DNA from 4 places in the Enterobacter cloacae complex sp. R_G8 genome. Region 2 is predicted to be linked to each of the others. Evidence: predicted binding sites of a transcription regulator. Region 2 holds the regulator's gene; each other region holds the start of a gene.

Region 1 (7,494 bases), 1.5 Mb from region 2:
GCGCATGATGACCACGCAGCAACGTCTGCTGTCGGATATCTCGCACGAACTGCGTACGCCGCTCACGCGACTCCAGCTGGGCACCGCGCTGCTGCGCCGCCGCAGCGGTGAAAGCAAAGAGCTGGAACGTATCGAAACCGAAGCCCAGCGTCTGGACAGCATGATCAACGATCTGCTGGTGATGTCGCGCAATCAGCAGAAAAACGCGCTGGTGAGTGAAACGGTGAAAGCCAATCATCTGTGGCATGAAGTGTTAGACAACGCGGCGTTTGAAGCGGAGCAGATGGGTAAATCGTTCACCGTCAACTTCCCGCCGGGGCCATGGCCGCTGTACGGTAACCCCAACACGCTGGAGAGCGCGCTGGAGAATATCGTGCGTAACGCCCTGCGCTACTCGCATACAAAGATTGAGGTGGCCTTCTCGGTGGATAAAGACGGCATCACGATCATTGTCGATGATGATGGTCCTGGCGTGAGTCCGGAAGACCGCGAGCAAATTTTCCGTCCGTTCTACCGCACCGACGAGGCGCGGGATCGTGAATCTGGCGGCACCGGGCTGGGTCTGGCGATTGTTGAAACCGCCATGCAGCAGCATCGCGGCTGGGTGAAAGCCGACGACAGTCCGTTGGGCGGGCTGCGGTTAACGCTGTGGTTACCGTTGTATAAGCGCGCGTAATCCCCTCACCCTATCCCTCTCCCTTGTACGGTCCGGGGACATGGTAGACAGGTGTTCGGGGACATGGTGAACACTTTTTAACATCCTTTACCCATGGTGATCGACTTTTTCTTCAGGTCGATCACCCCCACTTTTGTGCTGTACCACCACACCTCGTAGCGGCCGTCTTCCTGCATCTCCTTCAGCCCGACCCGTTCTCCCCTGAACGCCTTGCCTGCGCTCAGACTTACCCCTTTCACGCTCAGCTTTCCGCTGATATCCACTTTCCTGACCATCACGCCCTCGTCGTATTCCGGGGGCGTTGTGTTGCCGCTGTACCGTCGCGATGACGGCTGATACCGCGAGCCCGGTACCGCCATATCCAGCGCCTCATGCGGGCGTTCAAGGTTATAGACCGTCCGCCAGTGGTCGAAGGCGCGCTGCAGTTCGCCCTCACTCGCGAACCATTTACCCTGCAGCACCTCCGTCTTCAGGCTGCGGTGAAAACGCTCCAGCTTGCCCTGCGTCTGCGGATGATACGGCCGGGAGTGTCCCACCCGGATACCATGGCGCATCAGCCACAGCTCGAGCGCCGTCCAGGTGCCGGTGGTGTCTCCCCACGGGGCGCCGTTGTCCATCGTCATCCTGTCCGGCAGGCCGTAGCGTTCAAACACGCTGACCAGTTGTTGCTGCACGGTCTCACGCCGTTCATCGCTACAGTGCGCCAGGCACAGGGAAAAACGGGAGTGGTCATCCAGCAGGGTGAGCGGATGGCAGCGGCCACCGCCAAAGGGAAAGTGGCCCTTAAAATCCATCTGCCAGAGCCGGTTCGGCGCGTCATGTTCGAACCGTCCCGTGGCGGGAATGCCCGGTGAAGTGCCCGGCAGCAGGCCGTGACGGGCCATCAGGTTATGAACGGTGCTGAAGGCGGGCATACGGTGCCCCTGGTCTTCCAGCCAGCGCTTTATCTTGCGTGCGCCCCAGCGTTCATGGCGGTCATGGGCCATACGCAGCAGGGCAGTGATGTCGTCAGATGAGCGGTTCGGGGAATGGTGCGGTATGCGCGGGCGGTCCTGAAGGCCGGAGGAACCTTCCTCCATCCAGCGACGAAGCCACTTGTAGCCGGTGGCAGGTGAAATGCCGAAGCGACGGCAGAGGGAACGGATGTTCGCCCCGTCCTGCGAGGCGAACAAAACAAACTCGGTACGTAATGACATGGTATCTCTCGCATCCCAGGGCATAAGCGACTCCATAAACGGGTTCTTATGCCTTAGTTGTAAGTGTCTACCATGTCCCCGAACAAGTGTTCACTATGTCCCCGGACCGTACACCCTAAAGGGGAGAGGGCCGGGGTGAGGGGCACTATTTCCCCCACAATCTCCGCGAATTATCCTCGATCTGCCGACTAGTGCGGCGTTTCTGCATTGTTCTGGTCCAGCTGGTGGATAACCCTGCCGCCGACAACAGGCGATGATACTGCTCGTCATCAAACGGCATATGCCAGGCAATGGCGCAGGCGTCATACACCGACACATCGCTGAGGCGCGACACCAGCTCCAGCGGCGCATCCACGGATACCTGACCCGCCAGCACCACCCGGTACAACCAGCCCGTTTTGCCGGCGCTCTGCAACCGTGCGGACATGTCGTTGATGCCGAAATGGAAGTTAAGTTTGAAGCACGGCGAGCGTGGCTGCGTCACCTGAATAAGCGCCTCGCCCCAGCGGAAGATATCGCCGATGAAGACATTCTTCTCGGTCAGCCCTTCGGTGGAGAGATTTTCCCCAAACGCGGGGGCAACGAAAAGGTCCGCCTGCTCGGGGAATTCGGTAATCCAGTATTGATAGTGCTCGCGCGGATAGTGGCACAACGCGCGCTCGGGCCCGCCGTGGATTTTCTTCTCGGCCTGCTCGTCCCCCGCAAGCCCAAGATCGGTTAACGTCAGCTCACCGTCAACCTGCACTTTGGCGATGGCGCTCGGGCGGCTGCCGTCGTATTCCCTTACCTTGCCTGTAAACACATTCACCGGGTAATGCATCTCTACTCCTTCAGATACAAAAAAAGCGAGTCATCAGACTCGCTTCTCACAGGCGTCAATGCAACCTTATTTTTTCGCAGCGAAACGTGCTGCTGCTTCGTCCCAGTTCACCACGTCCCAGAAGGCTTTGATGTAGTCCGGGCGACGGTTCTGGAACTTCAGGTAGTAAGCGTGTTCCCACACGTCCAGGCCCAGGATTGGGAAACCGGATGCGCCAGAGATCGCTTCACCCATCAGCGGGGAATCCTGGTTAGCGGTAGAAACCACCGCCAGTTTGTCACCTTTCAGTACCAGCCACGCCCAGCCGGAGCCGAAACGGGTTGCAGCGGCTTTCTCAAATTCCGCTTTGAAGTTGTCAACGGAACCGAAGTCACGTTCGATAGCCGCTTTCAGGTCGCCCTGCAGGGTAGTACCGGTTTTCAGGCCTTTCCAGAACAGGCTGTGGTTCGCGTGACCACCTGCGTTGTTACGCAGTACGGTTTTCTTGTCCGCTGGCAGTTGGTCCAGTTTGGTGATCAGCTCTTCAACAGGCAGGTTAGCGAACTCTGGCAGGCTTTCCAGCGCAGCATTCGCGTTGTTCACATAGGTCTGGTGGTGTTTAGTGTGATGGATTTCCATCGTCTGCTTGTCGAAATGCGGTTCCAGTGCGTCATAGGCATACGGCAGGGATGGCAGTGTATAACTCATAATCCTCTCCATTAGTGTCGGGCGGCACAGCTGTTAATGCCGCGTAAGCAGTTGGTTCATTATAGTTAATTAAATGATATTGAAAATGATTATCAATGCCGTAGTTTTTATAAGGTTATTCAGGTTTTGCATGATGACAAAATTGTGAGACTGCTCACCCGGTTAACGTGCTGATTGCCATCCAAAACAGAAGTGCGGCAACCTTCTGAAGGTTCATGAACCGCCTAATTTTTACACTCATCAAGTCGGCGGGAAGCCACCGACTATAAAAACGATGAGGACGTAAAAATGAATCATGCGATTACGATGGGTATCTTCTGGCATTTGATAGGCGCAGCCAGTGCAGCCTGTTTCTATGCCCCGTTTAAAAAGGTGAAAGGGTGGTCGTGGGAAACCATGTGGTCAGTTGGCGGTACCGTGTCCTGGCTGATTTTGCCATGGACCATTAGCGCCATGCTGCTCCCGGATTTCTGGGGCTACTTCACCTCCTTCAGTGCCTCCACCCTGCTGCCGGTGTTTCTCTTCGGTGCGATGTGGGGCATCGGCAACATCAACTACGGCCTGACCATGCGCTACCTCGGGATGTCGATGGGTATCGGCATCGCGATTGGCATTACCCTGATCGTCGGCACGCTGATGACGCCCATTCTTAACGGCAATGTCGACGTGTTGATCAACACCAAAGGCGGGCAGATGACGCTGCTGGGCGTGCTTGTCGCGGTGATCGGCGTGGGTATCGTCACCCGTGCGGGTCAACTGAAAGAGCGCAAGATGGGCATCAAAGCCGAAGACTTTAACCTGAAGAAAGGGCTATTGCTGGCAGTGATGTGCGGCATCTTCTCGGCGGGCATGTCGTTCGCCATGAACGCCGCGAAACCTATGCACGAAGCGGCCGCCGCGCTGGGCGTCGACCCGCTGTACGTGGCGCTGCCAAGCTACGTGGTCATCATGGGCGGCGGTGCGCTGGTCAACCTCGGCTTCTGCTTCATTCGTCTGGCAAAGGTGAAGGATCTGTCGGTAAAGGCCGATTTCTCACTGGCAAAATCCTTAATCCTCACCAATGTACTGCTGTCGATGCTGGGCGGCCTCATGTGGTACCTGCAGTTCTTTTTCTACGCCTGGGGTCACGCCAGCATTCCACCGCAATACGACTACATAAGCTGGATGCTGCACATGAGCTTTTACGTGCTGTGCGGCGGGCTGGTTGGGCTGGTACTGAAGGAGTGGAATAACGCCGGGCGTCGTCCGGTGGGCGTACTGAGCCTGGGCTGCGTGGTGATCATCATTGCCGCTAACATTGTCGGCCTCGGCATGGCGAACTGATTACGCTGCCTTTCGACTACGATGACGCCACTGAACCGGCGTCATCCCCACCTCGCGGTTAAACACCACCGAAAAGTAGTTACTGTCCTCAAATCCACAGCGCATCGCCACTTCACTGACCATCAGCTCCGTATGCTGGAGCAGATACTGGGCGTGGCAGATGCGCAGCTGGCGCAGGTAGTGGTTCACCGTCATCCCCGTCTGGGTGCGGAACTGCTGGCGCAGCGCGCGCTCGCTACACTGCTCCTGCTCGCAGAACTTTTCCAGCACGAAACTTTTGTTAAGGCTGCCCGCAAGTCGGGTGATCAGCTTATCCAGCAGCGCTTCCTGCGCGGTCGCGGAGGGGTTATCGGTGGCATAACGATGGCGTTTGAGGGTCATGACCAGCTGGGCGAAAAGCAGTTCTGACATCGCATTTGCCTCCGGATCGCTCTTCTGACTCTCCTGCTCCAGCTGGGAGATCGTCTGGCGCACCTGAGCCATGCCGTTGCTGCTTAAGCGCCAGTGCGGTTCACCTCTGGCATTAAGAAAACCGGGGATATGGGCCGCCCAGTCGACATTCAGTTTGAGTCGGTCCGGGCAGTAGATGACGTTCTGCAACACCAGATCGTTAACCGAGGCGTAGGCGTGTTTATCTTCGGCGCGAATGTAAAACAGATCGCCACGCGTGATGCGGTAGGGTCTGTCGTTGAGGATATGTAAACCATTGCCGCGCCACACCAGCACCAGCTCGCAAAACTCGTGGGTATGCACGGCAAAGACATTTTGCGGGTAGCGGTCGGCCACCGCGACGGCCTGACTCGCGGAGGCAAAAAAATCATCTTTGCGAAGGATTAACTGAGCGGCCACACCCTAACCTCTACGGCGAATAACCGGACATTATTAGCCTTTTTGCGGCAATAAAACGGTGATTGCCTTCGCGTTACTGGAGTGAAGTATCCTTCCCCTGACGGATATCGCGTGGGGACCAGTTAAATTCGCGGCGAAAAAGGGTCGAAAAGTGATTACTGTCGCCAAAACCGCAGCGATAGGCGATATCCGTGACGCTTTCATCAGTGTGACGCAAAAGGTGACGCGCTTTAATCAGGCGCAGACGGTTGAGGTAGCGCTGCGGCGTCAGCCCGGTGTGCTGCTTGAGCTGACGATGGAGCGTACGCAACGACAGCGAAAAATCATCCGCCAGCGTTTCCCAGCAAATGTCCTCGGCGAAATGGTCCTCCAGCCAGGCCATCAGCTGGTTCAGCCGTGCGTCGTTATTTTCCAGCCCTTCCACCAGGCTACTGCGACGCAGCAGTACCAGCAGTTGCATAAACAGCAGCTCGCGGGTGGCAATGGCATGCATCGCCTGCCCGTCCTCGCTCTGCTCCAGTTGATTCACCAGCTGGCGCACCTGCTGCAACGTGGACTGATTGACCCGCCAGTGCGACGGGTAGTGTCCATCCTGCTCCTGGGGCAGGAGCTTGTTTAAACCCGACAGAAACTGGAATGCGTCCGGCGAACGATAGAGCACGTTGGTCAGGCACAGGTTGTCGGTATGTTCATACAAATGCCTGTCGTGATCGCGCACAAAGCACACCGTACCGCCGCTGATGGTGTACGGCTGGCCGTTAAAGACGTGAATGCCTGTCCCATGCTCGACAATCACAATTTCATGAAAATCATGATGATGTTCAGGAAACGCAGCCTGCGGGAGCCGTGGCTCAATCGCGACCGGAGACGTTCCCGACGGGAAAAAATCGACACTGTGCAGTACGGTCATAACGGCCCCCACCAATGAGAAAAGTTCTCAAAATAGTAATTAAGGCCTTCCACACTCACCTTAAATTTTTGACAGCAAACGTCGCAAAAGCTGTCCATTTTTCAAGAAACAGACGGAAAAATCGGGAAATGCGGTCAGCGTCACATTGCCCGAAAACCCCGCCCTGACTGGAAATTGTGAACTCCCTCACGTTCATCTTTGCTTTCTTGCCAGCGCGAGATTCGGGCTGTCAGTGACGAGAAGGTGGTCTTTTCTTCCCTTTTTTACACTCAACACCAATGACTTAAGAAGGGACCTGACCATGACTTTTCGCCATTGTGTGGCTGTCGATTTAGGCGCATCCAGCGGCCGCGTAATGCTCGCCACCTGGGACTGCGGCCAGCACACACTTACGCTTCGCGAAATGCACCGTTTCGCCAACTGCCTGCAAAAACAGGACGGTTTTGATACCTGGGATATTGATGCCCTGGAAGCGGAGATCCGCACCGGGCTGAACAACGTCTGCAATGACGGCATACGCATCGACAGCATCGGCATTGATACCTGGGGCGTGGACTACGTTTTGCTCGACAGCCACGGCGACCGCGTCGGCCTGCCCGTCTCGTATCGCGACAGCCGCACCGACGGGCTGATGGCACAGGCCATCGCGCAGCTTGGCAAGGACACCATCTATGGCCGCAGCGGCATTCAGTTTCTGCCCTTTAACACCCTGTATCAGCTGCGTGCGCTGGTTGAGCAGCAGCCGGAGCTGGTCAAAAAGGTGGCGCACGCGCTGCTGATCCCGGACTACTTAAGCTACCGGCTGACCGGCAACATGAACTGGGAATACACCAACGCCACCACCACGCAACTAGTCAACATCAACACCGACAGCTGGGATGAAACCCTGCTGGCCTGGACAGGCGCCTCACCGTCCTGGTTCGGCACGCCGACCCATCCGGGTAACGTGATCGGTTACTGGATTTGCCCACAGGGGAATGAAATCCCGGTGGTCGCCGTCGCCAGTCACGACACCGCCAGCGCGGTGATTGCC
Region 2 (7,494 bases):
GTTACTTCTGCCTGGACAGCCGTCACAGCACCGCTGAAAAACCGGTATTTAACCGTACGGTTGGTCTGCGTGATACTTGGACGAAGATCGGCGAATAATAACGTCGCGCTGGTCAATGAGAAACAAACGCCGCGTAATGCGGCGTTTTTTTATAGCGTGATCATGCCTTTAAAGCACTAGCGAAATAGGGTATGTGAAAATAACAGGTCAATGAGGTGCTACTTATTTTTTTTAAAAAAGTTAATCTGCTTTTGAAAAGTCTTAAGTCTGTAAAATCGACACTAAAATAAAATGTTACTCATTGAAAATTCGCTCTTTCCCCCGCCAGCTCTCGCCTTGCGTTAAATGTTACAAAGCACTACCAATTATGTGCACTTCGTCATAATCCTGAGTTTTGCCCGCCGAAAAGCATTGATAATTCGCGTCGCGAAAAATAACCTAAAGACGGTAGTTATTCGAGGGTATTTCCGACTACCCCTGACCATCAGGTCTTTTATATTTTTCGCCGTTTTAGGCGTTTTAATTCGTCAAAGAGGAATAATCTATGCGTACGTTCAGTGGCAAACGTAGTGCGCTGGCGCTGGCTATTGCCGGTGTGACAGCAATGTCAGGCCTGGTGGTGACGCCAGACGCTAAAGCTGCAGGCTTCATCGATGATTCAACCCTCACGGGCGGTATTTATTACTGGCAGCGTGAACGTGACCGTAAGGATGTCACGGAAGATAAATATAAAACGAACCTTTCTCACTCTACCTGGAACGCCAACCTGGATTTCCAGTCTGGTTACGCTGCCGATATGTTCGGTCTGGATATTGCCGCCTTCACGGCAATTGAAATGGCGGAAAATGGTGACAGCGGCCACCCGAACGAAATTGCCTTCTCCTCCAGTAATAAAGCGTATAAAGAAGACTGGTCCGGAGATAAAAGCGGTATCAGCCTGTATAAAGCTGCCGCGAAATTTAAATACGGCCCGGTATGGGCGCGCGGTGGTTATATTCAGCCAACCGGTCAAACCCTGTTAGCACCGCACTGGAGCTTTATGCCAGGTACCTATCAGGGGGCAGAAGCGGGCGCCAATTTTGATTACGGTGACGCAGGTGCGTTGAGCTTCTCGTATATGTGGACCAACGAGTATAAAGCGCCGTGGCATATCGAAATGGACAAGTTCTACCAGAACGATAAAAAGACCAAAGTGGATTATCTCCACTCGCTGGGTGCGAAGTACGACTTTAAAAATGATTTAGTGCTTGAAGCGGCATTTGGTCAGGCGGAAGGCTATATCGACCAGTATTTTGCTAAAGCCAGTTACAAATTTGATATTGCTGGTAGCCCGCTGAGTACCAGTTACCAGTTCTACGGTACGCGAGACAAAGTCAGTGATGGCAGCGTGAATGATATTTATGACGGCACGGCGTGGTTGCAGGCGCTGACCTTCGGCTACAAAGTCGGCCAGGTGGATTTGCGTCTTGAAGGAACGTGGGTGAAAGCGGAAGGGCAGCAGGGCTACTTCCTGCAGCGTATGACCCCAACCTATGCATCTTCAAACGGTCGTCTGGATATCTGGTGGGATAACCGTTCCGACTTCAACGCCGATGGCGAAAAAGCGGTCTTCTTCGGCGCAATGTATGATCTGAAAAACTGGAACCTGCCAGGCTGGGCGGTGGGGGCATCTTACGCCTACGCATGGGACGCGAAGCCTGCTGATATGGCAACACCGGACGCATACTACGATCCAAACTATCGCCTCAAAGAGTCCTCTTACAGCCTGGATGCGATCTACACCCTGCAGGATGGTCGCGCCAAAGGAACCATGTTCAAACTGCACTTTACACAATACGACAACCACTCCGATATCCCGAGCTACGCGGGCGGTTACGGCAACATCTTCCAGGATGAACGCGACGTGAAATTCATGGTTATCGCACCGTTCACCATCTTCTGATGACTCGTCCGGCGGGGTAATTCCCGCCGGACCGGAGACTACATATGAAAAAGATTGTAATCGTCGCGTTGCTGGCATCGGGACTGGTGGCTTGTGCGCAGAATCAGGCCCCGAAAGAGGACTCCCGTCTGAAAGATGCCTACAGCGCCTGTATCAATACGGCGGAGGGTTCGCCGGAGAAGATCGAAGCCTGCCAGAGCGTGCTGAATGTGCTGAAAAAAGAGAAAGCGCATGAGCAGTTCGCAACCCAGGAGAATATTCGCGTGATGGATTACCAGGCCTGTATCCAGGCGCGCAAAACCGGTAACGATCAGGAAGTCGCGAAGCGTTGCGATCGGATCTGGGAAGAGATTCGCAGCAACAACAGTCACTAACTCGTTATTATCATGCCCGGTGGCGCTGCGCTGCCGGGCTTTTTTTTTGCCAGACAACAGGCAAAAAAAAGCCAACCTTACGGCTGGCTCAGAGTATGAAAGCGTGCTTATTTCGCGTCGTGCGCGTGATCGTCTTCGCGGCAATCGCCTTCAGCGCAGTGACCATACAGGTACAGGCTGTGGTTTGTCAGGCGGATGCCATGACGGGCAGCGATTTCACGCTGGCGTGATTCAATGGAATCATCGCTGAATTCAATGACCTTGCCGCAATCCAGGCAGATCAGGTGATCGTGGTGATGCTGTTGAGTCAGTTCGAATACAGATTTACCGCCTTCGAAATTATGACGGGTGACAATGCCCGCGTCATCAAACTGGTTCAGCACACGATAAACGGTTGCCAGCCCAATCTCTTCGCCCATGTCGATAAGACGCTTATAAAGGTCTTCCGCACTGACATGGTGATTGTCTGGACCCTGAAGCACTTCAAGGATTTTTAACCGAGGAAGCGTAACTTTCAGGCCAGCCTTCTTTAATGCGGTATTGTTGTCAGTCATGCGGAATCTGTCCTGTTGCTAAACGATTCACTTCTATAGGAAGTGACAGAAAATGCACCTGGGATAATGCGTCTCATTATAGAACTGCCATGGCTAAATGAAAACTGCAAGTCTCATGTAAAGTATGCTTATAAAAACGTGGTATCACCAACAAACTTGCTCAATGGGAGCCACGTTTTATCAGGGGGACATTGTACAGGTCTGGGCGAAAAAGTTAAAAGATTGTAGCGATTAATTTAATCGGTTTGACCTGGTTTGCTGGCGCAACCCTCGTTGCGCCGCAATAAAAATCAGGCGTTGAGGATATCGTCCAGGTGCAGCTCTTCACGGATCTGCTTAACCCATTTTTCAACGCGCTCTGCTGTCAGTTCTGGCTGACGGTCTTCGTCAATCGCCAGACCCACGAAGTGATCGTCATCAGCCAGACCTTTAGACGCTTCAAAGTGGTAGCCGGCGGTAGGCCAGTGACCTACGATAACGGCGCCGTTTGGTTCAATGATGTCGCGGATGGTACCCAGCGCATCACAGAAGTACTCGGCATAGTCTTCCTGGTCACCGCAGCCAAACAGGGCAACCAGCTTGCCGTTGAAATCCACTTCTTCCAGTGTCGGGAAGAAATCATCCCAGTCACACTGGGCTTCACCGTAATACCAGGTAGGGATACCCAGCAGCAGGATGTCATAGCCTTCGAGATCTTCTTTGCTGCTCTTGGCGATGTCGTGCACATCGGCAACGTCTTTACCGAGCTGTTTTTGAATGTTTTTTGCGATATTTTCGGTATTGCCGGTATCACTGCCGAAGAAAATGCCGATAATTGCCATGAGTAAAATAACCTCTTGATACTTAATGGTATGGTGGCGCAATTTGTCCACGGATAAAGGCAATAATAGCAGAACAGGCAACCCTGCGGAAACAGCTATCGCGCAGGACTGCACTCTGTGCTACATGAAAAGGGTAATAAAGGGATTTTTCGGACTTATGCCTTGCTGCGCATGGTCTCGAGTTGGGTGATTAACATCTCTTCAATCAGCTCGCTGCGGCTGATATTACGCGCGTCAGCCAGTTCGTTTAGCGCATCGACGGCGTCGGCGTTGAGCTTCAGTTCGACACGCTTAAGTCCACGATTTTTATCGCGTTTAAGCTGGTTGCGTTTATTAATACGCAGCTGTTCGTCGCGCGAAAGCGGATTCGTTTTCGGTCGTCCCGGTCGACGCTCATTCGCGAACAGATCTAGTGTCGTACGGTCCGTTTGTTCTTTGGCCATGATTCTGAGACTTCGGGGGAAACACGCCGCCCTGCTAATGCCCGGGCGATAAGCGCGCCATCATACATCACCAAAAACGACACGCCAACGACTGGAAGCCCGCAGCCTTCCAGTCGCTCTCTTTTTAATCAATTTGCCGTGTCAGTGAGATAGCGGCGAATGGCGCGTAAGACGGCGTCTGGTTTTTCCGCGTGAACCCAATGTCCGGCGCCAGCGATGACGTGGGCACGGGCCTGGGGGAATTGCGCCAGCAGGGTATCGCGGTAAGCGTCGGTGACGTACGGCGAATTGCCGCCACGAATAAAGAGGGTAGGGTGCGGCCATGCCGGAACGGTTTTCCAGCCGACGATGTTATCGTACTGCTCCCACAGCACCGGCACGTTGAAACGCCACTGGCCGTCAACGAACGATTTCAGCAGGAACTGGATCACACCTTCTTCATCAAGATGCTCACGCATGACAGCGGCTGCCTGTTGACGGCTGGAGACGCCAGCTTCCGTCACCGCGTTGATGGCGGCAAAAATCTCGTCATGACGACGGACGTCGTAATCTACCGGGGCGACATCAATGACCACCAGGCCACTTATTCTCTCCGGTGCCAGCGCCGTCAGGGCCATGACCGCTTTGCCGCCCATTGAGTGCCCGATCAAGGTCACTTTCTCAAGATTGCTGGCATCCAGCGTATCGAGCAGATCCTGCGCCATGGCCGCATAGGTCATCTCCTCTGAACGCCCGGACAGGCCATGATTTCGCATATCGACCTGCAAAATATCGTGATCGGTAACCAGATCGCGTGCCAGTACGCCCAGGTTATCCAGACTGCCGAACAGCCCGTGGACCAGTACGATGGGGGGATTCGTGTTCGGTGATTGTGCAGATTGCGCTCGGCTATTCAATTTCATGGCAAAGTTCTTTTTTTACGGATGTCAGGTTAGGGTATTATGTTGACCATTCTGCCGCCCGGCTGCAAGGTTCCAGTTTAATCTGACTTTTGCCGCCAACCTGGTTTGACGCTATCCGCTGTTGGGATTTGACCTTATAATCCCAACGACTTGTATTCAGATAAGATATCGCACTGGATTAAGATGAAAACAATCGAAGTTGATGACGAACTCTATCAGTTTATTGCCAGCCAAACGCGGCATATCGGGGAGAGCGCGTCCGACATTTTACGGCGCATGCTTAAAATTTCCGCCGCCTCACCGTCTGCTACCCCAGCCACTAAAGATGTCGTGTCTCAGCCGAGTGTTGTTGCACAAGCAAAGCCTGCCGTCGCGCAGGTGAAAGACAAAGTACGTGCGATGCGCGAGCTGCTGCTGTCTGATGAATATGCAGAGCAGAAAAAAGCGGTCAACCGCTTCATGCTGGTGCTGTCTACACTTTATTCACTGGATAACAAGGCGTTTGCTGAAGCGACCGAGTCGCTGCACGGTCGTACTCGCGTCTATTTCGCGGGCGACGAGCAGACGCTGCTGCAAAATGGCAACCAAACCAAACCTAAACATGTCCCTGGCACACCGTACTGGGTCATCACCAATACCAATACGGGCCGCAAGTGCAGCATGGTTGAACACATCATGCAGTCCATGCAGTTCCCGGCGGAATTGATTGAAAAGGTTTGCGGTACAATTTAACCCTTGCATCAGAAGGACCCGGTAATGGCAAATCACAGCCGTGCAGGCCAACCTGCACAACAAAGCGATTTGATTAACGTCGCTCAGCTGACCGCGCAGTATTATGTGCTGAAACCGGTCGTGGGCAACGCAGAACACGCAGTGAAGTTTGGTACATCAGGCCATCGCGGTAGCGCGGCACGCCATAGCTTTAACGAACCGCACATTCTGGCCATTGCTCAGGCCATCGCGGAAGAGCGCGCCAAAAACGGTGTTACCGGTCCGTGCTACGTGGGGAAAGATACTCACGCCCTGTCTGAACCGGCGTTCATTTCCGTGCTGGAAGTTCTGGCGGCGAACGGCGTTGATGTGATTGTTCAGGAAAATAACGGTTTCACCCCAACGCCTGCCGTCTCTAACGCTATCCTTGTGCACAACAAAAAAGGTGGCCCACAGGCTGACGGCATCGTTATCACGCCTTCTCACAACCCCCCGGAAGACGGTGGCATTAAATACAACCCACCTAACGGTGGTCCGGCAGATACCAACGTCACGAAAGTGGTGGAAGACCGCGCCAACGCCCTGTTAGCCGATGGCCTGAAAGGCGTTAAGCGTATCTCTCTGGATGCGGCCATGGCATCCGGCCACGTGAAAGAGCAGGATCTGGTGCAGCCGTTCGTGGAAGGGCTGGCGGATATCGTCGATATGGCGGCTATCCAGAAAGCCGGCCTGAAGCTGGGTGTGGATCCGCTGGGCGGCTCCGGGATTGAATACTGGAAACGCATTGCAGAACACTACAAGCTGGATCTGACCATCGTTAACGATCACGTCGATCAGACCTTCCGCTTTATGCACCTTGATAAAGACGGCGCGATCCGTATGGACTGCTCCTCCGAGTGCGCGATGGCGGGCCTGCTGGCACTGCGTGACAAATTCGATCTGGCCTTCGCCAACGACCCGGATTATGACCGCCACGGTATCGTTACCCCGGCCGGGCTGATGAACCCAAACCACTACCTGGCTGTGGCAATCAACTACCTGTTCCAGCATCGTTCACAGTGGGGCAAAGAGGTGGCTGTGGGTAAAACGCTGGTCTCCTCTGCGATGATCGACCGCGTGGTTGACGCGTTGGGCCGTAAGCTTGTGGAAGTGCCGGTTGGTTTTAAATGGTTTGTTGACGGTCTGCATGACGGCAGCTTCGGCTTTGGTGGTGAAGAGAGCGCGGGGGCATCCTTCCTGCGTTTCGACGGCACGCCATGGTCAACCGATAAAGATGGCATCATCATGTGTCTGCTGGCGGCGGAAATTACCGCTGTCACCGGTAAGAACCCACAGGAACACTACGACGAGCTGGCGGCGCGCTTTGGTGCACCGAGCTATAACCGTATCCAGGCGAGCGCCACCTCGGCGCAGAAAGCAGCGCTGTCTAAACTCTCTCCGGAGATGGTCAGTGCCAGCACGCTGGCCGGTGATCCGATTACGGCACGTCTGACGGCTGCCCCGGGTAACGGTGCCTCTATCGGTGGTCTGAAAGTGATGACCGAAAATGGCTGGTTTGCCGCGCGTCCATCCGGTACGGAAGATGCGTACAAAATCTATTGTGAAAGCTTCCTCGGCGCTGAGCATCGCCAGCAGATTGAGAAAGAAGCGGTAGAGATTGTCAGCGAAGTGCTGAAAAACGCGTAAGTGGTGTTCGGTGCGGGCTGATGCCCTCACCCCGGCCTCTCCCACAGGGAGAGGGTGAAAA
Region 3 (7,494 bases), 1.9 Mb from region 2:
GACACTGTTCTGACTTTCTGAGGCCGCCATGCTCCATACCCTGAGCCGCTCACCGTGGCAATGTGATATCGACACGTTACTGAGCATGCTGCGCGAAGGTGATGATCTGCTGTTGATTCAGGATGGCGTACTCGCTGCGCTGGAAGGTAGCCGTTTCGTTGAAATCCTCACGAATGCCCCCATAACTGTCTCTGCGCTAAAGGACGATCTGGATGCGCGGGGTCTTTCTGGTCAAATTTCAGCCAAAATTGACGTGGTTGGCTATACTGATTTCGTCAATCTTACTGTGACGCACGCCAGTCAAATGAACTGGTGATTTGAGATCGCTGTATATTTCTTGACACCTTTTCGACGTAGCCCTAAAATTTCGCGTCCTCATATTGTATGAGGTCGTTTTATTACGTGTTTACGAAGCAAAAGCTAAAACCAGGAGCTATTTAATGGCAACAGTTAACCAGCTGGTACGCAAACCACGTGCACGCAAAGTTGCAAAGAGCAACGTGCCTGCGCTGGAAGCATGCCCGCAGAAACGTGGTGTATGTACTCGTGTGTATACCACCACTCCTAAAAAACCAAACTCCGCACTGCGTAAAGTATGCCGTGTGCGTTTGACTAACGGTTTCGAAGTGACTTCCTACATCGGTGGTGAAGGTCACAACCTGCAGGAGCACTCCGTGATCCTGATCCGTGGCGGTCGTGTTAAAGACCTTCCGGGTGTTCGTTACCACACCGTTCGTGGTGCGCTGGACTGCTCAGGTGTTAAAGACCGTAAGCAGGCTCGCTCCAAGTACGGCGTGAAGCGTCCTAAGGCTTAATGGTTCTCCGTTAAGTAAGGCCAAACTGATTTATCTTAATGTCAAACTAAACTCGTAGAGTTTTGGACAATCCTGAATTAACAACGGAGTATTCCCATGCCACGTCGTCGCGTCATTGGTCAGCGTAAAATTCTTCCAGATCCGAAATTCGGATCAGAACTGCTGGCAAAATTTGTAAATATCCTGATGGTAGATGGTAAAAAATCTACTGCAGAAGCAATCGTATACAGCGCGCTGGAGACCCTGGCTCAGCGTTCTGGTAAAAATGAACTGGAAGCTTTCGAAGTCGCTCTCGACAACGTTCGCCCAACTGTAGAAGTTAAGTCCCGCCGCGTTGGTGGTTCTACTTATCAGGTTCCAGTTGAAGTTCGTCCGGTTCGTCGTAATGCCCTGGCAATGCGTTGGATCGTTGAAGCTGCTCGTAAACGCGGTGATAAATCCATGGCTCTGCGTCTGGCGAACGAACTTTCTGATGCTGCAGAAAACAAAGGTACTGCAGTTAAGAAACGTGAAGACGTTCACCGTATGGCAGAAGCCAACAAGGCGTTCGCACACTACCGTTGGTAATCCCTTCGGAGTATTAGTCACCAGGCGGGCGCTTCAGAGAAGCCGCCCGCTCTGGGTTACTTAACTGAACGCCTAAAGAAACAAACGAGGAATCAAATGGCTCGTACAACACCCATCGCACGCTACCGTAACATCGGTATCAGTGCGCACATCGACGCCGGTAAGACCACTACTACCGAACGTATTCTGTTCTACACCGGTGTAAACCACAAAATCGGTGAAGTTCATGACGGCGCAGCCACCATGGACTGGATGGAACAGGAGCAGGAGCGTGGTATTACTATCACCTCCGCAGCGACTACTGCATTCTGGTCAGGTATGGCTAAGCAGTACGAACCGCATCGCGTAAACATCATCGACACCCCAGGGCACGTTGACTTCACCATCGAAGTAGAACGTTCCATGCGTGTTCTTGACGGCGCGGTAATGGTTTATTGCGCAGTTGGTGGTGTTCAGCCACAGTCTGAAACCGTATGGCGTCAGGCGAACAAATATAAAGTTCCACGCATCGCGTTCGTTAACAAAATGGACCGTATGGGTGCTAACTTCCTGAAAGTTGTTGGTCAGATCAAAACCCGTCTGGGCGCGAACCCTGTTCCGCTGCAGCTGGCAATTGGTGCTGAAGAAGGCTTCACCGGCGTTATCGACCTGGTGAAAATGAAAGCCATCAACTGGAACGATGCAGACCAGGGCGTTACCTTCGAATACGAAGATATCCCGGCTGAGATGCAGGACCTGGCTGACGAATGGCACCAGAACCTGATCGAATCCGCTGCTGAAGCTTCTGAAGAGCTGATGGAGAAATACCTGGGTGGTGAAGAACTGACTGAAGAAGAGATCAAAAAAGCTCTGCGTCAGCGTGTTCTGAACAACGAAATCATCCTGGTAACCTGTGGTTCTGCGTTCAAGAACAAAGGTGTTCAGGCGATGCTGGATGCGGTAGTTGACTACCTGCCATCCCCGGTTGACGTTCCTGCGATCAACGGCATCCTGGACGACGGTAAAGATACTCCGGCTGAGCGTCACGCAAGCGACGACGAGCCGTTCTCTGCACTGGCGTTCAAAATTGCTACCGACCCATTCGTGGGTAACCTGACCTTCTTCCGCGTATACTCTGGTGTGGTTAACTCCGGTGACACCATCCTGAACTCCGTGAAAGCGGCGCGTGAACGTTTTGGCCGTATCGTACAGATGCACGCTAACAAACGTGAAGAGATCAAAGAAGTTCGTGCGGGCGACATCGCTGCAGCTATCGGTCTGAAAGACGTGACCACTGGTGACACCCTGTGTGACCCGGATCACCCGATCATTCTGGAGCGTATGGAATTCCCTGAGCCGGTAATCTCCATCGCGGTTGAACCAAAAACCAAAGCTGACCAGGAAAAAATGGGTCTGGCTCTGGGTCGTCTGGCGAAAGAAGACCCATCATTCCGCGTATGGACTGATGAAGAATCTAACCAGACCATCATCGCAGGTATGGGTGAACTGCACCTGGACATCATCGTTGACCGTATGAAACGCGAATTCAACGTTGAAGCGAACGTGGGTAAACCTCAGGTTGCTTACCGCGAAGCGATTCGCGCGAAAGTTACCGATATTGAAGGTAAACACGCTAAGCAGTCTGGTGGTCGCGGTCAGTACGGTCACGTTGTGATCGACATGTACCCACTGGAGCCGGGCTCTAACCCGAAAGGTTACGAGTTCATCAACGACATCAAAGGTGGTGTAATTCCTGGCGAATACATCCCTGCCGTTGATAAAGGCATCCAGGAACAGCTGAAAGCGGGCCCTCTGGCTGGCTATCCGGTTGTTGACATGGGTATCCGTCTGCACTTCGGTTCTTACCACGACGTTGACTCCTCTGAACTGGCGTTTAAACTGGCTGCGTCTATTGCCTTTAAAGAAGGCTTTAAGAAAGCAAAACCAGTTCTGCTTGAGCCAATCATGAAGGTTGAAGTAGAAACTCCTGAAGAGAACACCGGTGACGTTATCGGTGACTTGAGCCGTCGTCGCGGTATGCTGCGCGGTCAGGAATCCGAAGTAACTGGCGTTAAGATCCATGCTGAAGTTCCGCTGTCTGAAATGTTCGGATATGCAACTCAGCTGCGTTCTCTGACCAAAGGTCGTGCATCATACACCATGGAATTCCTGAAGTATGATGATGCGCCTAACAACGTTGCTCAGGCCGTTATTGAAGCCCGTGGTAAGTAATCCACAGGATTAAAACCTAAGTCCCGTGCTCTCTCCTGAGGGGAGAGCACTATAGTAAGGAATATAGCCGTGTCTAAAGAAAAATTTGAACGTACAAAACCGCACGTCAACGTTGGTACTATCGGCCACGTTGACCATGGTAAAACTACCCTGACTGCTGCAATCACTACCGTTCTGGCAAAAACCTACGGTGGTTCTGCTCGTGCATTCGACCAGATCGATAACGCACCAGAAGAAAAAGCTCGTGGTATCACCATCAACACCTCTCACGTTGAATATGACACCCCGACTCGCCACTACGCACACGTAGACTGCCCAGGCCACGCCGACTATGTTAAAAACATGATCACCGGTGCTGCGCAGATGGACGGCGCGATCCTGGTAGTAGCTGCGACTGACGGCCCAATGCCTCAGACTCGTGAGCACATCCTGCTGGGTCGTCAGGTAGGCGTTCCTTACATCATCGTGTTCCTGAACAAATGTGACATGGTTGATGACGAAGAGCTGCTGGAACTGGTAGAGATGGAAGTTCGTGAACTGCTGTCTCAGTACGATTTCCCAGGCGACGACACTCCAATCGTTCGTGGTTCCGCGCTGAAAGCGCTGGAAGGCGAAGCAGAGTGGGAAGCGAAAATCATCGAACTGGCTGGTTTCCTGGATTCTTACATCCCAGAACCAGAGCGTGCGATTGACAAGCCATTCCTGCTGCCAATCGAAGACGTATTCTCCATCTCCGGTCGTGGTACCGTTGTTACCGGTCGTGTAGAGCGCGGTATCATCAAAGTGGGTGAAGAAGTTGAAATCGTTGGTATCAAAGAGACTGCGAAGTCTACCTGTACTGGCGTTGAAATGTTCCGCAAACTGCTGGACGAAGGCCGTGCTGGTGAGAACGTTGGTGTTCTGCTGCGTGGTATCAAACGTGAAGAAATCGAACGTGGTCAGGTACTGGCGAAGCCAGGCTCAATCAAGCCACACACCAAGTTCGAATCTGAAGTGTACATCCTGTCCAAAGACGAAGGCGGCCGTCATACTCCGTTCTTCAAAGGCTACCGTCCACAGTTCTACTTCCGTACAACTGACGTGACCGGTACCATCGAACTGCCAGAAGGCGTAGAGATGGTAATGCCAGGCGACAACATCAAGATGGTTGTGACTCTGATCCACCCAATCGCGATGGACGACGGTCTGCGTTTCGCAATCCGTGAAGGCGGCCGTACCGTTGGCGCGGGCGTGGTTGCAAAAGTTCTGGGCTAATTAATTATCCCCGAATAAAAAAGGACGCTTCGGCGTCCTTTTTTGTTTTCTTAGCGTTTGTACTTGTCACAAATTTTCGCATTTTTTGTTTGCTCCCGCCCCGCATACTGGCGTTTGTGCTATTGTAATCATAACCATTCTCACTTACACTTTGCGCATATTTTGAACGGGAGTCTTTATGTACGTTTGTTTATGTAATGGTGTGAGTGACAAAAAAATACGTCAGGCCGTTCGCCAGTTTCAGCCACAGTCCTTCCAGCAACTTCGCAAGTTTGTTCCAGTGGGAAATCAATGCGGTAAATGCGTACGTGCTGCCCGTGAGATTATGCAGGACGAACTGATGCAGATCCCGGAATACAAAGAGATCGCGTAAGCGCCCATCTTTTTTTTGACATCCCTGTAGCCCGATCTACGCTTCAATGAGTGGAAGCGGAGGGACTATATAATGAAAGGTGATGTTAAAATCATAAGTTATCTCAATAAATTATTGGGAAATGAGCTTGTCGCAATCAACCAGTATTTTCTCCATGCGAGAATGTTTAAGAACTGGGGCCTTATGCGCCTCAACGATGTCGAATACCACGAATCCATCGATGAGATGAAACATGCCGATAAGTATATCGAGCGTATTTTATTTCTCGAAGGCATCCCCAACCTGCAGGACCTCGGCAAACTTGGTATCGGCGAAGATGTCGAAGAGATGCTGCGATCCGATCTCAGACTTGAGCTTGAAGGCGCAAAAGACCTTCGCGAAGCTATTGCCTACGCAGACAGCGTCCATGACTACGTTAGCCGCGATATGATGATCCAGATTCTGGCCGATGAAGAAGGGCATATCGACTGGCTGGAAACTGAGCTGGATCTCATTGGTAAAATTGGCCTGCAAAACTATCTCCAGTCGCAAATTAAAGTGGAAGATTAACCAGCGTCTGCCAACCTACGCATAAACCCGCTGCCGCCAGAAATGGCCCAAAAGGCAGTGGGTTTTTTAATGTCTGTCTGGCAGGGTTGAACAACGAAGTCATAAGAAGATAGAGCAGCGCCAATAGTGCGGCAACCAGTGCCAGTTCGGGCAACACGCACCAACCATGCCATGCACCGAGTGCCGAAAGGTACTTCACATCGCCATAGCCCATCCCTTCACGGCGAAATATGAGCCGATAACCCCAGTAGATCATGGCAAAGCCGACATACCCTGCCATCGCCCCGACCACTGCGCCAGGCAGAAAATCAGGGTGAAGACAGAGTTGATAGAGCAAACCAGCCCATAACAGGGGACAGAGATATTTATCAGGGAGAATGCCTGAGCGAATATCTTCACGCACCAGTAAACCTGAGAGAACAAAATAGATGAGCAGGAAGGGGAGGAGAGTAAGCATGAACGAAACCTCAAGGTGAATTTCAGCGCATACTCTTCACACCACGAATGCCTGGCAATAGCCAAAAAATGAAATTGCGTAATGGTTTCATAAGAACAGAGGAAAGGGGGCGGATTGCAGAAAATAGTACGAGGCCTTACGCAAGGTACACCTTTGGCGCTTAAATTCTAAACGGCACTTGCGTCTTGCCCAGATTTACGTATAATGCGCGGGCTTGTCGTAATTGACGGCGGGTTCAATCTGAACCGGAGTGACTCATTTTGTTACTCAACAATGCTCCCAATTGGGGAGCTACGTAAGAACGGTTACACTCTCCCATCAATCGTAATGGGTTTGAGGAGTAATCATTTTCGTTTATAAAATAATTGGAGCTCTGGTCTCATGCAGAACCAAAGAATCCGTATCCGCCTTAAAGCGTTTGATCATCGTCTGATCGATCAATCAACCGCGGAAATCGTCGAGACTGCTAAGCGCACTGGTGCGCAAGTCCGTGGTCCGATCCCGCTGCCGACCCGCAAAGAGCGCTTCACCGTTCTGATCTCCCCGCACGTTAACAAAGACGCGCGTGATCAGTACGAAATCCGCACTCACAAGCGTCTGGTTGACATCGTTGAGCCAACTGAGAAAACCGTTGATGCTCTGATGCGTCTGGATCTGGCTGCCGGTGTAGACGTGCAGATCAGCCTGGGTTAATCAGGTCATCGAGCGATTGAGAGGTTGAAACAATGATTGGTTTAGTCGGTAAAAAAGTGGGTATGACCCGCATCTTCACTGAAGATGGCGTTTCTATCCCAGTAACCGTAATCGAAGTTGAAGCAAACCGCGTTACTCAGGTTAAAGATCTGGCTAACGATGGCTACCGCGCTATTCAGGTTACCACTGGTGCTAAAAAAGCTAACCGTGTAACCAAACCAGAAGCGGGTCACTTCGCTAAAGCTGGCGTTGAAGCTGGCCGTGGTCTGTGGGAATTCCGTCTTGCTGAAGGCGAAGAGTTCACCGTAGGTCAGGACATTAGCGTTGAGCTGTTTGCTGACGTTAAAAAAGTTGACGTAACCGGTACCTCTAAAGGTAAAGGTTTTGCTGGTACCGTTAAGCGCTGGAACTTCCGTACCCAGGACGCTACTCACGGTAACTCCTTGTCTCACCGCGTTCCGGGTTCTATCGGTCAGAACCAGACTCCGGGCAAAGTGTTCAAAGGCAAGAAAATGGCAGGTCAGCTGGGCAACGAACGTGTAACTGTTCAGAGCCTGGACGTAGTACGTGTTGAC
Region 4 (7,494 bases), 620 kb from region 2:
ATCGCTGTCGCCGTGCAATTCAATCGTACCGTCGCCCTTTTGCTCCATCACGATCCACACCTGGCTCTGGCAGCCCTGAATAATATTCTCCGGGTTATGCGCCTCTTCACTGAGCGGCGGCAAACGCTGCCCCAGCTCAATAATATAGAGATACTTTTCTTCCCAGTTCGCGCAACGCCCGAAGTTACGCAGCAATTTATCTTTATCCGGCAATTCTGCCATCGTTTGCCTCTCCGTTAGCCCAGCAACTGGTGAATGCGTTTTAGCCCCGCCACCAGCCTGTCGACCTCTTCCGTTGTGTTGTACATCACCAGCGACGCGCGGCACATTGCCGGGACCTGGTAAAATGCCATCAGCGGCATGGCACAGTGGTGTCCGGTGCGCACTGCCACGCCATAGTTATCAAGGAAACTCCCCACGTCATAGGCATGATGTTTTCCCAGGTTGAACGCGATCACGCCCTGCCGGTCTGCCGGGCCGTACAGAGTAAGATCCGGTACGCTGGCAAGCTCCTGCAGCGCATAATGCATCAGCAGCTGTTCGTACTCCTGAATTGCGTCAAGGCCAATCGCGGAGACGTAAGAAACCGCCGCCCCCAGCCCGATAATCCCGCCGGTGTTTGGGGTGCCGGCTTCAAAACGCCACGGCGCACGCGCGTAGGTGGTGCCTTCCGACAGGCTGACGGTGGCGATCATCGAGCCGCCCCCTTCCCACGGCGGCATGGCCTGCAGAATATCGTCTTTCACATACAACACGCCGATCCCGGTGGGCCCATACAGCTTATGCCCGGAGAATACGTAAAAATCGCAGTCCAGCGCCTGAACATCCACCGGGTGGTGCATAACCGCCTGAGCGCCGTCAATCAGGACTTTCGCGCCCGCCTGGTGCGCTTTTTCAACGATCTCTGCCACCGGGTTTTCGGTGCCCAGCACGTTAGAAACCTGGGTGACCGCGACCAGCCGCGTGCGGTCGTCCAGCAGGGCATCAAGGTGCTCAAGCTGAAGCGTGCCGTCCTGATGCAACGGGATGACCCGTAGCTCGGCGCCAACACGCTCACAGAGCATCTGCCACGGCACAATATTGGCGTGGTGTTCCATCTCGGTGATGATGATGTTATCGCCCGCGTGCACCTGCGCATTGCCCCAGCTGTTGGCAACCAGGTTGATCCCTTCCGTCGTGCCGCGCACAAACACCAGCTCTTCCGGCGATCGCGCATTCAGAAAAGCGGCCACCTGGGTGCGGACGTTCTCCATTCGCTGGGTCGCCTCTGCGCTCAGCGTGTGAATACCGCGATGCACGGCGGCGTAACCGTGGCGGTAGAATTCGGCCTCTGCATCCACCACCTGGTTCGGCTTCTGCGCGCTGGCCGCGCTGTCGAGATAGGCCAATGGCAGTCCGTTTACTTCACGGGTCAGAACCGGAAAATCGGCCCGTACTTTCTCTACGGGAAAACTCATGCTTCGCCTCCAGGCAGCCGCTGACCAATACGGGCCAGCACCTGCTGTTTTAACAGGCCATCGTCCAGCGCCTCCGTCAGCTCTGCGGCAAAGGCGTAGATAATCATCTTCTGTGCCGCCTGCTGGTCGATACCGCGTGAACGCAGATAGAACATCTGTTCGTCATCAATGCGCCCGACCGTGGCGCCGTGGCTGCATTTGACGTCGTCGGCATAGATCTCCAGCTGCGGTTTGGTGTCCACTTCCGCCAGACGCCCCAGCAGCAGGTTGTTGTTGGTCATCTGCCCGTCGGTCTTAATGGCGTGTTGCGCCACATTAATCAGACCGTTAAACACCGCGCGGCCTTTGTCGCTGACAATGGTTTTGTGCAGCTGGCGGCTGTTGCAGTAGCCTTTGTTGTGCTCAAGCCAGGTACGCGTATCGCACACTTCCGATTTGACCGGCATAGCCAGGCTGTTGATGCGCAGCGTGGTGTTCTCGCCGTTGAGCTGCGTGCTGGTGTTGTGACGCAGTACCGCGCCCCCCAGCAGGAAGCTGTGGCTATATGCCGCTGCGTCCTGCCCAAGCAGAATATCGTTATGCGCAAAGTGATGACTCTGCGGATTCTCAAATGCCAGCTTGATATGGTGCAACTGAGCGTTGGCGGCGACGTTCATCGTCAGGCGCGCCCCGGTAAAGTGGCGGGTGTCGTTGAGGCTGACGTAATGTTCAATGACCGTGGCCTCCGCCCCCTCCGCCAGCGCCAGATGGTGGCGATAATGCGCGGTATTGAGTTCGTCGCCGTCCAGGCCCTGGGTGATGTGCATCAGCAGCAGCGGTTTTGCCGGGCGCTGGTTTCGCTTCACGTGAATCTGCGTCACGCTCTGCGCCAGGCTCTCGGTAAGATGCAGAAAGACCTCTGGCTGCACGGGCGCCGTCAGACTCTGACGCTCATCATCAATGGTTATCGTATAACCGCTATCTTCGGTGCTGTCGCTCAGCTCCGCACGGAACTGGCCGTCGACAAACACCAGGCGCAGGGCATCGACATTCAGCGCCAGTGCGTCGCGTTGCGTCGGGTTGATATCCGCCAGACGCGAGACGAACTCAGCGTTCATCAGGCCATCGAGCGGCGTGTATTTCCAGTTCTCATGTTTACGCGTGGGCAAACCGAGGCGCAGCATCTGTTGCAGGTGCTGTTGTGCCTGCTCAGAACGCGTTTGCCCCTGAGCTTCAAACAGGCGATGCCACTGCTGGAGCGCATTACTGCTGTTCGGTAAGCCAGCCATAACCCTGCTCCTCCAGTTGTTTGACCAGCGTGAAATCACCGGATTTCACAATGCGCCCCTGGTAAAGCACGTGGACGTAATCCGGTTTGATGTAGTCAAGAATACGCTGGTAGTGGGTGACGATAATGAATGACCGTTTGCCGTCACGCAGGGAATTTACCCCGTCGGCGACAATCTTGAGGGCATCGATATCCAGACCGGAATCGGTCTCATCCAGAATGCACAGCTCAGGTTCAAGCACTGCCATCTGCAGAATGTCGTTGCGCTTTTTCTCGCCGCCGGAGAAGCCGACGTTAACCGAGCGGGTGAGCAAGTCTTCCGGCATTTTCAGCAGTTTGATCTTCTCTTCCATCAGGTCCTGGAAATCAAAGCGATCCAGCGCCTCCAGACCACGGTATTTGCGTACCGCGTTGAGCGCCGTTTGCAGGAAGAACTGATTACTGACGCCCGGAATTTCAACCGGATACTGGAAGGCCATAAAGATGCCCTCTCCGGCGCGATCTTCTGGCGACATCTCCAGCAAATCTTTTCCGTTAAACTCCACCGAGCCGTGGGTCACTTCGTAATCTTCGCGTCCCGCCAGCGTCGCTGAAAGCGTACTTTTCCCGGAGCCGTTTGGCCCCATGATGGCGTGAACCTCTCCTGGCTTGACGTCAAAATTGAGGCCACGCAGGATGGCTTTATCTTCCACGCTAACCTGTAAATCTTTAATGCTTAACATGTGCTTTCCTTAACCGACGCTGTGTTCAAGACTGATGGCGAGGAGTTTCTGGGCTTCAACGGCAAATTCCAGCGGCAGTTCAGAGAACACATCCTTACAGAAGCCGTTTACGATCATTGAGATGGCATCTTCTTCACTGATCCCGCGCTGCAGGCAGTAGAAGAGCTGATCTTCCCCAATACGCGATGTTGTCGCCTCATGTTCAAGCTGGGCGCTGTTGTTGCGACACTCCACATACGGGAAGGTATGCGCGCCGCAGTCCGCGCCAATCAGCATTGAATCGCACTGGGTAAAGTTTCGCGCATTGGTGGCCGTCGGCATGATTTTCACCAGCCCGCGGTAGCTGTTCTGGCTGTGCCCGGCAGAAATACCTTTTGAGATGATGGTCGATTTGGTGTTTTTACCAATGTGGATCATTTTGGTGCCGGTATCCGCCTGCTGATGGCCGCTGGTGAGGGCCACAGAGTAAAACTCGCCGATGGAGTTATCCCCGCGCAGGATGCAACTCGGGTACTTCCAGGTAATGGCAGAGCCGGTCTCGGACTGCGTCCAGGACATCTTGCTGTTTTCACCCTCGCACAGCGCGCGCTTGGTGACGAAGTTAAGGATACCGCCAGTGTTACCGTCGCCCGGGAACCAGTTCTGCACCGTGGAGTATTTCACTTCAGCATCTTTGTGGATGATGACTTCCACCACCGCGGCATGGAGCTGGTAGCTGTCGCGTACCGGAGCGGAACACCCTTCGATGTAGCTGACGTAACTGCCTTCGTCCGCCACCAGAATGGTGCGTTCGAACTGGCCGGTTTTTTCCGCGTTGATACGGAAATAGGTCGACAACTCCATCGGGCAACGTACCCCTTTCGGCACGTAGATAAAGGTGCCATCAGAGGCCACCGCCGCGTTGAGCGCCGCAAAGAAGTTATCGTTAGACGGCACCACGGTGCCAATGTACTTTTTCACCAGTTCCGGGTGCTCATGAATTGCTTCGCCAAAGGAGCAGAAAATGATCCCCTGCTCCGCCAGCTTCTCACGGTAGGTGGTCGCCACCGAGACGGAGTCAAAAATGGCATCCACCGCCACCTCTTTCCCCTCGCGAACCGGCACGCCAAGCTGGTTAAACGCCTCTTCCACTTCTTTACTCAGGAAGCTGTTATCCGCCCCGGTTTGCTGTACCGCACCGGGCTGGGAGGCGCAGGTGTCGTCACAGCTGCCGCAGGAAGGGGCTGAGTAGTAGCTGTAATCCTGATAATTCAGCTTGTCGTAGTGCGCTTTCAGCCAGTGCGGCTCTTCCATCTCCAGCCAGGCCCGATAAGCGCTCAGGCGGAACGCCAGCATCCACTCTGGCTCGTTACGTTTGGCCGAAATCGCCCGCACGACATCTTCATTGATGCCCTTTGCCAGTTCATCGGTCTGCAGCTGCGTGAAGAAGCCCTCTTTATAATTGAGGTGCCCGCCGCTCCAGGTATTTACATCACTCGTTGCTTCAGTATTACGAGACATAGTACCGCCTATACCCCAAAGCTTTCGCCGCAGCCGCATTCGTTCTGGGCTTTCGGGTTATGAAATTTGAATAACTGGTTTAAGCCTTCACGCACGTAGTCCACTTCGGTGCCGTCGATAAACGGCATGGCCTGAAGCGCGACATACAATTTTGCGCCGTCCGTTTCAAATACCAGGTCATCCTTCTCAGGTTCGGTGACAGTGTCGAGCACGTAACCGAATCCAGCGCAGCCGGTCTGTTTGACCCCTAAACGCACGCCGAGGATCTCGGGCTTTTTCGCCACCAGCTCGTGAATATGGGCCGCCGCCGCTGGCGTCAGCGTTAAGCCGCGCCAGGCGAAATCGGCAGGATTGAAGGTTTCTGAATGCAGTTCCATAGGTCCACCTCATCTGATAAGCCATCAGTGCATAACACCATGTTAGTGATAACGATTATCACTTCAACCCTCTGTCAGCAGGGGCTTTCGGCTAAATAGCCCTTTTTGCCTGGTTTTATTAAGCATAGACCCTGTACAAGGATGCAGTAGAGATGGATGTATTTGTTCAATGCATTGATTAATAATGCATTTCCTAGAGGGACTTATGAGGGCGAGAGGAAAAATAAAATATGCATCGGAAATGCCTATTTTTGAGATAGCTTTTGCGCAGAAAAACCACAAAAACAAAAAAAGGCCCTTAAGGCCTCTGATGATTAAAGATGAAATGAGACAGCAAAACCTTGTTCACGCCAGTGATCGAGCTGTTCCTGCTGACGAGGTGTGAGTGATTTCCCCGTCCAGACGAAGATTTTTTGCCCCGGGAAGAGTTCCGGGCGCGGTGAATCAATCGGTTCCGCCAGCACGTCAATGTGCCAGCCCTTGCTGGTCAGGCGCGCGGCCTCAAGCCACAGATGCGTACGGTCGTCACATTCCCATCCAACGAGCAAAGCATCTTTACCGGCTTTTTTGCGCGATTCTGCCAGGCTTGCCACGGCGAATTCAATCAGCACGCCATCCAACAGGCTCGCCATGTGGCGCACCGTATTCTGATCCTGATTCATTCGCTGTCGTACGGGGATAATGATGTTATCAATCAGCGCATCCATCGCATGATCGCGGCGAAACTCGCCTATTTTAGCGCGCAGTTTTGCCGGGCTGGCATAACGCAGAACGGTCATCATCTCTTCCTGGAAAGCGGCCCAGTTACCCTGGGTCATCACTTCCTTGTTTTCCAGCAAGGCTTTGACTTTACCCACCGAGACGCCCGTTTTCATCAGGCGCTTAATCTCTTCTATACGCAGGATATCTTCATCGTCGAACTGACGATGACCCCCTTCGCTGCGTTGCGGCTTCAACAAACCATAACGGCGCTGCCAGGCACGCAGCGTAACGGGGTTGATACCGCATCGTTCGGCCACTTCGCCGATACTGTAATAGGCCATTAACTCCCTCACGCTCAATACTTCCATACCTAACCACGGCAACCTTATCAGATTGTACAAGCCATTTGTATAACGAAGACCTCAGTTTGCAACAGGTGAATGGCCTGTTCACCACTCACGCTGTTTACTCTATTGTTGTCTAAATTTTGCCTTACGTACAGTTAACTCTGCCGCACGATGTACAGCTTTCTCACAATTCGGGATTTTTCTCGGGCCACGCAATGGCCGGAATGCCGCCATGTCGGGGGCTGGCAAACAGATGCCCCTGAAACTGGGAAATTCCTGCCGATTCCAGCCACATCCACTCCTCGGCCTTCTCCACGCCCACGGCGCAGAACTGAATTTCCAGCGAGGAACAGCACTTGATGATCGCCTGAATGATGGCCTGTCGCGGACCGCTTTTATGCACATCCAGAACCAGATCGCGATTAATCTTAATTCTGTCCGGCTGGAACTGCGCCAGCAGCTGCAGCCCGGCAAACCCGGCGCCAAAGTGATCGATCGTCACGCTGATGCCTGCACTTTTTAACTGTCGTACCGAATGGGTAAACTCATCGAAGCGGGAGATAGCTTCGCTCTCGGTAAACTCCACCACGATCTGCTCCGGCACAAAGCCATTCGCATTAATGGCGGTAAGCAGAAAATCGACGGCACCCGGTACATTGACCAGCGTCATGGGCAGCAGGTTAATGGACAGCGTCTGGTCCTGTAACCCCAGTGCACTGGCCATCGACAGCGCAACCTGTTTGCTCTGCAAATCTGCCGTGTACACCGCTTCCCGCGGAAGCGCCGCAAAATAGGCCCGTGGTGAATCACCCGATGGCGTGCGGATCAACGCCTCCCAGGACACCACCTGCTGCATAAACGGATCCACGATCGGCTGAAAGGCAAAGCTGCAGTCCGCCCCTTTTGCCACCACCGCCGGTTGCGCGGATAACGGCGTCTCTTCGGGGATAAAATCCCAGGCATCGGCGGGCGGCAATTCAAAATAGTTGGCTTTCTCTGTCGCCTCGACGAACGTGCGGAAGAATTGCAGAGGGCGATCGCTATAGGTCAGTTGGTACCGGGTCGTCCCCTTATCAAGTACCTGCTGGAGCACATCGTCCCTGTCGTACTGACGTAAATCAA

The links. Region 2 encodes Fur, which represses iron uptake genes when iron is present. Its sites were predicted from a motif close to ATAATAATGAGAACNACTATCAA; they were not measured.
Region 1: sodA (superoxide dismutase [Mn]) is a predicted target of Fur. The motif match lies at 3,453-3,475, and genes of this name have one in related genera.
Region 3: bfd (bacterioferritin-associated ferredoxin) is a predicted target of Fur. The motif match lies at 4,969-4,991, and genes of this name have one in related genera.
Region 4: sufA (Fe-S cluster assembly scaffold SufA) is a predicted target of Fur. The motif match lies at 5,363-5,385, and genes of this name have one in related genera.

What each region holds. Positions count from the first base shown of each region.
Region 1 covers NZ_CP102246.1:261,434-268,927, reverse strand. Annotated here, with positions in the region: gene cpxA (envelope stress sensor histidine kinase CpxA) at 1-676, shown strand, start outside; gene NQ842_RS01295 (IS481 family transposase) at 754-1,908, opposite strand; gene yiiM (6-hydroxyaminopurine reductase) at 2,018-2,692, opposite strand; gene sodA (superoxide dismutase [Mn]) at 2,759-3,379, opposite strand; gene rhaT (L-rhamnose/proton symporter RhaT) at 3,668-4,702, shown strand; gene rhaR (HTH-type transcriptional activator RhaR) at 4,703-5,551, opposite strand; gene rhaS (HTH-type transcriptional activator RhaS) at 5,625-6,461, opposite strand; gene rhaB (rhamnulokinase) at 6,763-7,494, shown strand, end outside.
Region 2 covers NZ_CP102246.1:3,713,622-3,721,115, reverse strand. Annotated here, with positions in the region: gene glnS (glutamine--tRNA ligase) at 1-98, shown strand, start outside; gene chiP (chitoporin) at 545-1,942, shown strand; gene chiQ (ChiQ/YbfN family lipoprotein) at 1,987-2,316, shown strand; gene fur (ferric iron uptake transcriptional regulator) at 2,424-2,870, opposite strand; gene fldA (flavodoxin FldA) at 3,161-3,691, opposite strand; gene ybfE (LexA regulated protein) at 3,847-4,134, opposite strand; gene ybfF (esterase) at 4,263-5,036, opposite strand; gene seqA (replication initiation negative regulator SeqA) at 5,220-5,768, shown strand; gene pgm (phosphoglucomutase (alpha-D-glucose-1,6-bisphosphate-dependent)) at 5,793-7,433, shown strand.
Region 3 covers NZ_CP102246.1:644,670-652,163, forward strand. Annotated here, with positions in the region: gene tusC (sulfurtransferase complex subunit TusC) at 1-21, shown strand, start outside; gene tusB (sulfurtransferase complex subunit TusB) at 29-316, shown strand; gene rpsL (30S ribosomal protein S12) at 441-815, shown strand; gene rpsG (30S ribosomal protein S7) at 912-1,382, shown strand; gene fusA (elongation factor G) at 1,479-3,593, shown strand; gene tuf (elongation factor Tu) at 3,663-4,847, shown strand; gene bfd (bacterioferritin-associated ferredoxin) at 5,026-5,220, shown strand; gene bfr (bacterioferritin) at 5,293-5,769, shown strand; gene NQ842_RS03010 (A24 family peptidase) at 5,753-6,226, opposite strand; gene rpsJ (30S ribosomal protein S10) at 6,608-6,919, shown strand; gene rplC (50S ribosomal protein L3) at 6,952-7,494, shown strand, end outside.
Region 4 covers NZ_CP102246.1:3,091,153-3,098,646, forward strand. Annotated here, with positions in the region: gene sufE (cysteine desulfuration protein SufE) at 1-222, opposite strand, end outside; gene sufS (cysteine desulfurase SufS) at 237-1,457, opposite strand; gene sufD (Fe-S cluster assembly protein SufD) at 1,454-2,725, opposite strand; gene sufC (Fe-S cluster assembly ATPase SufC) at 2,700-3,446, opposite strand; gene sufB (Fe-S cluster assembly protein SufB) at 3,456-4,946, opposite strand; gene sufA (Fe-S cluster assembly scaffold SufA) at 4,955-5,323, opposite strand; gene NQ842_RS14670 (MerR family transcriptional regulator) at 5,638-6,366, opposite strand; gene NQ842_RS14675 (diguanylate phosphodiesterase) at 6,557-7,494, opposite strand, start outside.